2 linked regions of the Halopiger aswanensis genome follow. The protein of the gene in region 1 binds, or shares a complex with, the protein of each later gene. Links are inferred from orthologs where the notes say so. Each region holds a gene or a part of one and is shown on either strand. Other genes may lie near its edges.

Region 1 (4,674 bases):
GAAACTTCCCATCGGGACGAGCACCGTCGGATCGACGCGCTCGATTTCCGCCTCGAGAACCGGCCACCAGGCCTCGATCTCGTCGACGTGGGGGTCGCGGTTCTCCGGCGGCCGGACCTTGACCAGGTTCGTGATGTAGCAGTCGCGGCGATCGTAGCCGATCGACTCGAGGGCGCGATCGAGCTGTTTGCCGGCCTGGCCGACGAACGGCTCGCCCTGCGTGACCTCCTGCCCGCCGGGGGCTTCGCCGACGAGCATGACGTCCGCCGAGAGCGGGCCGACGCCGGGGACGAACTGGTCGGGATCGTAGTGTTCGTCCGGGACGGCCTCGAGGACGTCGGCGAACTCCGTTTCGAACGCCCAGTCGGTCGCCTCGTCGGCGGTAGCGTCGCCGTCGCTCATGCACTGCGCTACAGCAGCCGCGGCAAACACCGTTTCCTTGCGTACGCACCGGGGACGGCGATTCACACCAGTCCCTGTGGCAATTCGGACGACGCGTGCCGCAATCGCGAGCGGACCCTTTTGTCGCCAGCCGTCGAACGGCGGGTATGGCCACGCACGTCCTCGTTCCGGTCGACGATTCGGATCCGTCCGACGCCGCCCTCGAGTTCGCGCTCGAGGACCAGCCCGACGCGACGATCACGGCGCTGCACGTCGTCGATCCGGCCGACCTACCGGGCTCGCCCACGCTCGAGGCGGAAACCGACGAGGAGTACGACGAGTTCCGACTCCAGCAACGGGAATTTTCGGAGGAGATCTTCGACGACGCACGGAAGGTGGCCGCCGAACACGGCGCGTCGATCGAGACGGATCAGGTCGTCGGCTCCGTCGCCGACGCAGTCATCGAGTACGCCGACGAGCACGCCGTCGATCGAATCGTGATCGGCAGCCACGGCCGGACGGGTGCGAGTAGAGTTCTGTTGGGGAGCGTCGCGGAAACCGTCGCGCGGCGCGCGCCGGTGCCGGTGACGATCGTCCGCTGACGCCGAGTTCTGCCCGCGAGACGGAACCTCGCGCTCGAGCCGACCGAGAGCGTGCGCATTCAGGGGCGATCGTTAGGCTCGCGGCGGCCGCAGTACCGGTATGGCCGACACACCATCCGTAAACAAGGTCGAGACCGAGGACGACTACATCCACGTCCGGTTTCGCGATCCGGACGAGTACGACGAGATCCGGACGCCCGACTGGGCGGAGGACCCTGCGGAGTCGGTCTCGGAGGGGAGCGAGGTCCGCACCGGAAAGGTCGAGGGCGAGGACGATTGGGAGGTAACCAGCGTCCTCATCGAGAAGCACGTCGGCGAGGACAAAGCCGAGGAGCAGGCCGAGCAGATCGTCGAGAAGATCGAATCCTAACGCGAACTCGCCGCTCGAGTGCGTGATTCGCGGTCGACGACTCGAGCGACGACGGCTTCCGGGCGACCCGCCGTTTCGAAACCCGGGCCAGCAGTTTTCCCGTCGAACGGCGGACGCCGAACCCTGACCGACATCACCGCGGACGAGACCGGCAAGCGCGTGGTAAACGGCAACGGCGAGGAGATCGGCGTCGTCCTCGAGGTCGACGCAGACGAGAGTACCGCCGACGTCGAACCCGACGAGCCGATCCGGCTGCGCGACGAGTACTGACTCGTTACGGCCCGAATCGTCACCGAACACCACACGCCCGCGCGTAAAGGGTGGCTTTTTATGGCAACCGTCCGTAGCCCGTCCTATATGTTCAAGGCCATCGTGAGCGCGGCAACGCTCACCAGCGCGCTCGATTCGGTGAGCGTGCTGGTCGACGAGTGCAAGATCCACCTCGAGGAAGACGGGCTCGAAATCCGGGCCGTCGATCCCGCCAACGTCGGGATGGTCGACCTCTCGCTCGACGCGGCTGCGTTCGAATCGTACGAAGCCGACGGCGGGCTGATCGGCGTCGACCTCTCGCGGCTCGAGGACATCGCGGGAATGGCTGAATCCGGCCAGCTCATCCAGCTCGAACTCGACGAAGAGACCCGCAAGCTCCACATCCAGATCGACGGGCTCGAGTACACCCTGGCGCTGATCGACCCTGACTCGATCCGCCAGGAACCCGACATTCCGGACCTCGATCTGCCCGCCGAGGTCATCCTCGAGGGCAAGGACGTCAACCGCTCGGTCACCGCAGCCGATATGGTCTCCGACCACATCGCGCTCGGCGTCGACGAGGGCGAGGAGTTCTTCTACGTCGACGCGGAGGGCGACACCGACGACGTCCACCTCGAGCTCACCCGTGAGGACCTGATCGACCTGCAGGCCGGCCCGGCCCACTCGCTGTTCTCGCTGGACTACCTGAAGGACATGAACAAGGCGATCCCCTCGGACGCCGAGGTAACGCTGCATCTGGGCGAGGAGTTCCCCGTCAAGATGTTCTTCGGCTTCGCGGAAGGGCAGGGTCAGGTCACCTACATGCTCGCGCCGCGCATCCAGAGCGACTGAATCGACGCGGTCACGGTTTCGTTCCTGTTCGCCTTCTCGTTCGCGTTCGTTCTCGAGTACTACCCGACTGCTCGGCTGCTCGGCTATTCGTTCGTTCGCCGTCCCGGACCGACTCGAGCCTGTGTTATTCGGATCGTCGGGAAATAGCGTCACAGTCGCCGCTGCGGTCCGCAGGTTCGGTTGCACGCTAACTAGCGCCCAGCGTCCAGTTCGTGAGGCGCCCTTCGGTTTTATCAATGGCATCGTCGTTGCGGTGGGTAATGGCAACGCTCGTCGAGTTCACCGTCGACGGCGACGAGTTCCCGTTGGGCGCGCTGTTCGCGTCGCTGCCGGACGTTACGATCGAACTCGAGCGGATCGTTCCGACGACGGAGTCGCTGTTTCCCTACGTCTGGATCCGCGGCGCGAGCCCGGCCGAGGTCGAGGCGGCGATCAGCGCCTCGGCGGCGGAGACGCTCACGGTGGTCGACGACCTCGGCTCGCGGGGTGTGCTCTACCGTGCGGTCTGGCGACCCGATGTCGACGGGATCGTCGACGCGATCGTCTCGTCGAACGTCACGCTGCTGTCGGCGACCGGAACGGCGAATCAGTGGACGTTCCGGCTGCGAGCCGACGACCACGAGACAGTCAGCGCGTTTCGGGAACGCTGTCGGCGCAAGGGGATTCACATCGACGTGACCCGGCTCCAGCCGCTGGCGCTGGTCGACGCCCGCGACGAGGATGGACTCACTGCAGCCCAGCTCGAGGCGCTCGAACTCGCGTACGAGCGAGGCTACTTCGACGAGCCGCGGCGGGCGACGCTCGAGGATCTCGCGGCCGAGGTCGGCATCACGCGCCAGTCGCTCGCCGGCCGACTCCGCCGCGGCCACCGGAACCTGTTGGCCGGACTGTTCGGCTTCGACCGCCCCGACGAGCGGCTCTCGGCGGGACGACACTGACGGCTCTCGAGCGGCCGCCGATCCGCGGCCGATCGCCGATACTACTTAAAAATACTACATAGTAAGGAGCACACCTACCGGGCCGGTTGGAATAGGAGGGGGTATGCCCTCCGTTGACGATTCCGACGACGCGCTACGGTGCGTTGCGACGTTCGATCCCGACGCCGGCGAACGCGCGAGCGAGACGATCGTGACCGCGGTTGCGGCCCTCGTCGACGACGATCCCGGCGCTCTCTCCCCGCTGTACGACGCCGTCGATCCGGAGGCGCTCGACTCGCTCGTCGCACACGCCCGGCGAGCCGACGACGCCGGGACGCACGAACTCCGATTCACCTACGAGGGGTTCGACATCGGCGTCCGAACGGACGGCCGGATCCAGATCGAAGACGCGAACGCGCCGGCACCCTCGAGCGCCTGAATCGCGACTCGTCTACCTGCGGGTCGACCCTACCCGGCCTTCCCGTCCCTGTTCCTCCAGAAACGCCAGCAGCGACTCGTTTACGCGGTCGTCCCGTTCGATGAAGAAACAGTGCGAGCCGCCCTCGACGTACTCGAGTTCGGCGTCGGGAATCCGCTCGGCGAGGAGCCGCGCGTTCGCGGGCGGCACGACGCGGTCGTCGTTCCCGTGCAGGATCAGCGTCGGGACGCGGATGGACCCCAGTCGATCGGCGACATCGAAACTCGAGACGGCGGCAGCCTGCGCGATCTGGGCCGGACCGCCGGCGTCCTGCTCCCGTCGCCACTCGACGATCCGGTCCATGAGGTGCGGGTTTCGGTTGGTGAACCGCTCGGAGAAGGCCGGTCGCATCGAGTCGCGAAGCCGTTTGCGGTCGCCGTCGCCGCTCGACGCGAGCAACTGCTGGCGGATCTCCTCCGGAATCGGCGCGGCGTCCGGTCCGCCGTGACTCGTAGACAGCAGCGTCAGCGACGACGCTCGCGAGTACTCGACGGCGTACTGCTGGGCGACCATCCCGCCCAAACTCGCGCCGACGATGTGGGCGCTGCGCACCCCCGCGTCCTCGAGCACGGCCTCGAGATCGGCAGCCAACCCCTCGACCGAGTAGCCGAATCGAGACAGCAGCGGCGTCCGGAGTCGACCGGGCAGCCGCGGCACCAGTGGTGGCAGGCCGGCGTCCGAACGGCCGGTGCCGCGGGTATCCGGCGCGATCACCTGATGCGTGTCGCGGAGCGCCTCGCGCTGCCAGCGCCACATCCAGCGGCCGAAGCCCAGTCCCTGCAGCAGGACGACCGGGTCGGCAGCCCCGTCGCCCCCACCTTTTTC
Region 2 (4,781 bases), on another replicon or contig:
CGAGCGGGTCGTCCGCGGACGACTCGGGAGGATCCGGCGGGTCAGACTGGTCCGATTGGTCCGGCGGGTCGGACTCGGCATCGTCGGTCATTCTGTCACGTTCGCACTATCCACGGCGGCGCGGATAGGTCTGGGGCCGGCAGACTCGGTTGGACAGCCGATCGCGGCCGCGTTCCGTTCGGTAGGACGTGTCGACCGCTTAAGCGCTCGGGCGCGACGGCGCGACGGCACGACGGTGCGACGGCTCGAGCAGCGGGCCGTGACTGCATGCGGTGGCCGACGTAGTGTTACGTTTAGCGACCGTTTCGGCGCCCCTCAGTGGTCGTGGTCCGTCAGTTACCCGCGGTCCTTGCGAATCCCGGCACCGTCACTACCGAATCGGCCCTCGAACGGTCCGATATGAGCGGTACCAGATACGAGGAGGGCGACGTCGTCGCCACCCCGGACGGCCGCGGCGTCGTCGCGGCCGTCCTGACAGAGGACTTCGAGTTTCCGCAGGGCGGCGGTAAGGGCGAGGACGACCTCACGTCTGTCGATGCCAGCGAGGACAGTCCGGCCTACGTCGTCGGCCTCGAGGCCCCGACCGTCGGCTCCGCGGTCTACCGCGCCTCGGCGATGCAAGCGAGCGCCCTCGAGGCCGACGACGCACCCGAATCGACGGACACCGAGGCGCTGACCGACGTCGTCGACGAGGACGTGAACGGGCTGGACGACCTGCCCGAGGGCTGGGACCGGGACAGCGTCCTCGAGTACTGGTCGTCGATCGGCGGCTCGTGGGAGGCGTGTGCCGAGGACCTGACCGACGAATTCGAGGCGGAACGCGCCCGCGAGCACTGTTCGGCGATGAAAGACGAGGTGCTGCGGACCCAGCGCTGGCGGAATCGGTTCTGATCCCGAACCCACATAGGGACGCCCGCCCCAACTGCGCGTGTGGAGTACGAACTGCTCGACTGGCCGCCGGACGGACCGAAACTGCGCCTCGACTACGAGCGGTTCAGCTACGCCGGCAAGTTCGTCATGACGAACACGGGCAAGGCCGTCGCTCGCGAGGAAGGGGACGAGGACGGCGAGATCGTCGCCGCCGTCGCGTTCAACGAGGATCGCACCGACGAGGACACCCTCTGGCTGCGGTACGTCACCGTCGCCCGCGACCGCCGCGGCGAGGGCATCGGCCCGCGACTCTGTCGGCTGGTCCGGGACCGCGCCCTCGAGCGCGGCTACGAGCGCCTCCGGATCGCGGTCAACAACCCCTTCGCCTACGAGGCGCTGTACCGCTGCGGGTTCGCCTATACCGGCGAGACCACAGGGATCGCCGAACTCGTCCTCGAGTACCCGCGGCCGGATCCGATCGACGAGGTCGAGGATCCCGACCGACACGCCGCCGAGCGGTACCGGACCGGCCTCGAGGAGTTTCGCGAGCGCGATCTGTCCGCGGAAGAGGAAGAGTTCCTCGAGTCGCGCCGCGGGAGCGAGCCGCCGGATCCCGAGGTCGAGGCGGACAGCTAAGCGCAGCGAGTGGAGTGATCCGCCCCGGGCGTCTCGAGGAACCGCAATCGAGCGTCGAGGATTGAATCAGCGGCCGGCCGGAAGCCAACGATTCAAATCCCGGTCGGCCCAATACCACGGCAATGGGAAACGCTGCACTTCGGGATATCGCGGTCATCGAGGAGATCCCCTTCTCCGAGATCGAGGGCGTCGTCGCCGTCGACGCGCACAACTGGCTCTACCGCTACCTGACGACGACGGTCAAGTGGACCAACAGCGACGTCTACACGACCGCCGACGGCACCGAGGTCGCGAACCTCGTCGGCATCGTGCAGGGACTGCCCAAGTTCTTCGAGAACGACGTCACGCCCGTGATGGTCTTCGACGGCGGCCCCTCCGAACTCAAGGAAGACGAGATCGAATCCCGCCGCGATCAGCGGCGCACCTACGAGGAGCAACTCGAGGTCGCCCGCGAGGAAGGCGACGAGGTCGCCATCGCGCAACTCGAGTCCCGGACCCAGCGGCTGACGCCGACGATTCAGGAGACCAGCCGCGAACTCCTCCGATTACTCGACGTGCCGATCGTCGAGGCGCCCGCGGAGGGCGAGGCCCAGGCCGCTCACATCGTCCGTCGCGGCGACGCTGACTACGTCGGCTCCGAGGACTACGACGCGCTGCTGTTCGGCGCGCCGCTCACGCTGCGCCAACTGACCAGCAAGGGCGATCCCGAACTGATGGACCTCGAGGCCACCCTCGCACACCACAACCTCACCCTCGAGCAACTCATCGACGCGGCGATTCTCATCGGGACGGACTTCAACGAGGGCGTCTCCGGCATCGGCCCGAAGACGGCCATCAAGGAAATCACCGAGCACGGCGACCTCTGGAGCGTCCTCGAGGCCCGCGGCGACTCGATCGAGTACGGCGACCGCGTCCGCCAGCTGTTCCGCGATCCGAACGTGACCGACGAGTACGAGTTCGACACCGCGATGGATCCCGACCTCGCGGCGGCCCGGGAGTACGTCACCGACGAGTGGGGCGTCGACCCCGACGAGGTCGAACGCGGCTTCGAGCGCATCGAGGAGAGCGTGACGCAGACGGGACTTGATCGCTGGACGTAGAGGAGACCCGAAGACGGCACGCCGAGGTCCGAAACGCCGCGTTGCCGGTTGTTCGCGGAGCCAGCAAAACGCTCGCCGGACCGAGGGCCGAAGTTCCGCCGGTTCCTTTCGTCGGGTGATGAAAGCCTACGAAGTCCAGGAACCCTCGAGCGACTACGCCGGCGTCGTCGAAGTCGAGCGCGACCGTCCCGAACCCGCCGCGGACGAGGCGCTCGTCGAGGTGCACGCGGCGTCGATCAACTACCGCGATCTGGCGATCGCCCACGAGGACCTCGTCTATCCCGGCGCGGAACCGCCGGTCGTGCCGCTCTGCGACGGCGCCGGCGAGGTCGTCGCGGTCGGCGACGAGGTCGAACGCCTTTCGGCGGGCGACCGCGTTGCAACGCCGTTCGCTCCCGACTGGATCGACGGCCCCGTCACGCCCGAGAAGGTCGCCCGAACCACGGGCGGGAACGTCGACGGCACGCTGGCCGAGTACGCCACTTTCCCCGCCGCCTCGCTCGCCGAACTCCCCGAGAACCTCTCCTACGAACAGGGCGCGACGCTCACCTGCGCCGGGCTGACCGCGTGGCGCGAACTGATGGAAGCAGGCGATCTGACCGCCGACGAGACCGTCCTCGCACTCGGTACCGGCGGCGTCTCCACCTTCGCCCTCCAGTTCGCGACGATGCAGGGGGCCGACGTCTTCGTCACCTCCTCGAGCGACGAGAAACTCGAGCGGGCCCGCGAGTTGGGTGCGACGTGGACGCTCAACTACGAGGAGACGCCCGAGTGGGGTGACGCGGTGGCCGAGGAGACCGGCGGCGTCGATCACGTCATCGAGGTCGGCGGCCCGGGCACGCTTCAGCAGTCGATCGAGGCCGCGGCGTTCGACGGTTACGTCCACCTGATCGGCGTCCTCTCGGGTCCCGACGGGCAGGTCCACCCCGGCCCGATCCTCCAGAAGGCGCTCACCGTCGAGGGCTCGATGGGCGTCGGCAGTCGCGCGATGTTCGACCGGATGAACAGCGCGATCGAAGCCGCCGAGATCGAGCCGGTGATCGACCGCACCTTCGGCTTCTCGGAAGACGAGGTCCGCGAAGCGTACCGCTACGTCGACGAGGGCGCGCACCAGGGGAAGGTCGTCATCTCGCTCGAGTGAGCGGCTTCCCGGCTCGAGTCGGCCGATATCGCTCGCTCACTCGCGACCGAACCGTCTCTCGAGAACCCCGCGATACAAGCGGTCGGTCGCGTTTCCGACCGCGCCGACCGCGGAGAGGTAGCCCAGTCCGACGGTCGCTTTCAGCGCCTTCGCCGGTCGACCCGTGAGGACGGCGGGGCCGAGCTGTGCGACGGCGTCGTCGCCGACGCTGACCGTCCAGCCCGGCGAGTCGAACGCGAAGCGCTCGAGAGCGTCGGGGTCCGCTTCGGCGTCGGTCCCGTCACCAGCGAAGCGCGAAATGTTCTCCGCGACCGTCCGCGCCTCGCGGACGGCCGTTTGTGCACTCGCCGGCACCGGCTCCCCGTCGGCGTCGGTCGCGCGAACGGCGTCACCGAGCGCGAACGTCCGCTCGTCCAGTCGCAGGTCGCTCTCGACAAGCGGACGCTCGCCCGCGAGCGCGTCCGATCCCGCGATGCCGCCGGTCCAGACGAACTGGTCGTACGGAATTTCGTCGCCCGACTCGAGGTGGACGTGCGTCTCGTCGGCCCGCGACACGGCCGATCGGGTTCGGACCTCGATTCCCTGGTCCTCGAGCGCCGAGCGAACGGCCCGCTGGAAGTTCCCGGGAAAGGTCGGCGCGACGCTGTCGAGTTGCTCGAGGATCGTGACCGTCGCGGTCCCGCGTTCCTCGTCGGCCAGCGCGGCTAGTTCGCCCGCGACCTGGATGCCGGAGAGGCCGGCGCCGCCGACGAGGATGCGGCTAGCGCCAGCGGACCGGTCTCGCAACACCTCGAGCGCCCGCGACCGAATCCGCAGGGCGTGCCGGAGCCGCTTCAGCGGCGTCGCGTGCTCGCGGACGCCCTCGAGGTCGTAGTACGCCGTTTGCGCGCCGAGACAGATCGCCGCGACGTCGTACTCGAGGCGGCCGCTCGAGAGGTCGACGACGCGCTCCTCGCGGTCGATCCCCTCGACGCGAGCGACGCGAACGGTCGCACGCTCGAGGACCTGCGGCAGCGAGACGGTGATCGCCGAGG

Evidence for each region.
Region 2: the proteins of ATJ93_RS15790 (region 1) and fen are in contact, whole or in part, in a crystal structure (PDB 1RXZ), measured with the Archaeoglobus fulgidus proteins. The link is inferred for Halopiger aswanensis from one-to-one orthologs. Residues at the interface, in WP_010877842.1 of Archaeoglobus fulgidus: Asn43, Val44, Ala45, Met46, Pro120, Arg121, Pro123, Leu125, Gln151, Met192, Ser194, Asn218, Tyr219, Pro220, Ile237, Leu238, Ala239, Pro240, Arg241, Ile242, Glu243, Ser244; in WP_010877775.1 of Archaeoglobus fulgidus: Lys326, Ser327, Thr328, Gln329, Ala330, Thr331, Leu332, Glu333, Arg334, Trp335, Phe336.

What each region holds. Positions count from the first base shown.
Region 1 is NZ_RAPO01000003.1:372,539-377,212, forward strand. The notes cover bases 772-3,582. They hold ATJ93_RS15790 (DNA polymerase sliding clamp), read left to right. Parts: upstream 772-1,710; coding sequence 1,711-2,454; downstream 2,455-3,582. Other genes in these bases: ATJ93_RS15775 (universal stress protein), read left to right, coding at 772-983; ATJ93_RS15780 (hypothetical protein), read left to right, coding at 1,084-1,353; ATJ93_RS15785 (hypothetical protein), read left to right, coding at 1,372-1,623; ATJ93_RS15795 (helix-turn-helix domain-containing protein), read left to right, coding at 2,715-3,392; ATJ93_RS15800 (HalOD1 output domain-containing protein), read left to right, coding at 3,496-3,582. Also shown: ATJ93_RS15770 (uracil-DNA glycosylase), read right to left, coding at 1-402; more of ATJ93_RS15775, read left to right, coding at 549-771; more of ATJ93_RS15800, read left to right, coding at 3,583-3,810; ATJ93_RS15805 (alpha/beta fold hydrolase), read right to left, coding at 3,823-4,674.
Region 2 is NZ_RAPO01000002.1:1,018,487-1,023,267, reverse strand. The notes cover bases 700-3,617. They hold fen (flap endonuclease-1), read left to right. Parts: upstream 700-1,628; coding sequence 1,629-2,606; downstream 2,607-3,617. Other genes in these bases: ATJ93_RS11960 (zinc-dependent alcohol dehydrogenase family protein), read left to right, coding at 2,725-3,617; ATJ93_RS11970 (GNAT family N-acetyltransferase), read left to right, coding at 931-1,506; ATJ93_RS11975 (hypothetical protein), read left to right, coding at 700-891. Also shown: ATJ93_RS11980 (DUF7344 domain-containing protein), read right to left, coding at 1-91; more of ATJ93_RS11975, read left to right, coding at 400-699; more of ATJ93_RS11960, read left to right, coding at 3,618-3,747; ATJ93_RS11955 (NAD(P)/FAD-dependent oxidoreductase), read right to left, coding at 3,784-4,781. UniProt on the Methanocaldococcus jannaschii protein: Structure-specific nuclease with 5'-flap endonuclease and 5'-3' exonuclease activities involved in DNA replication and repair.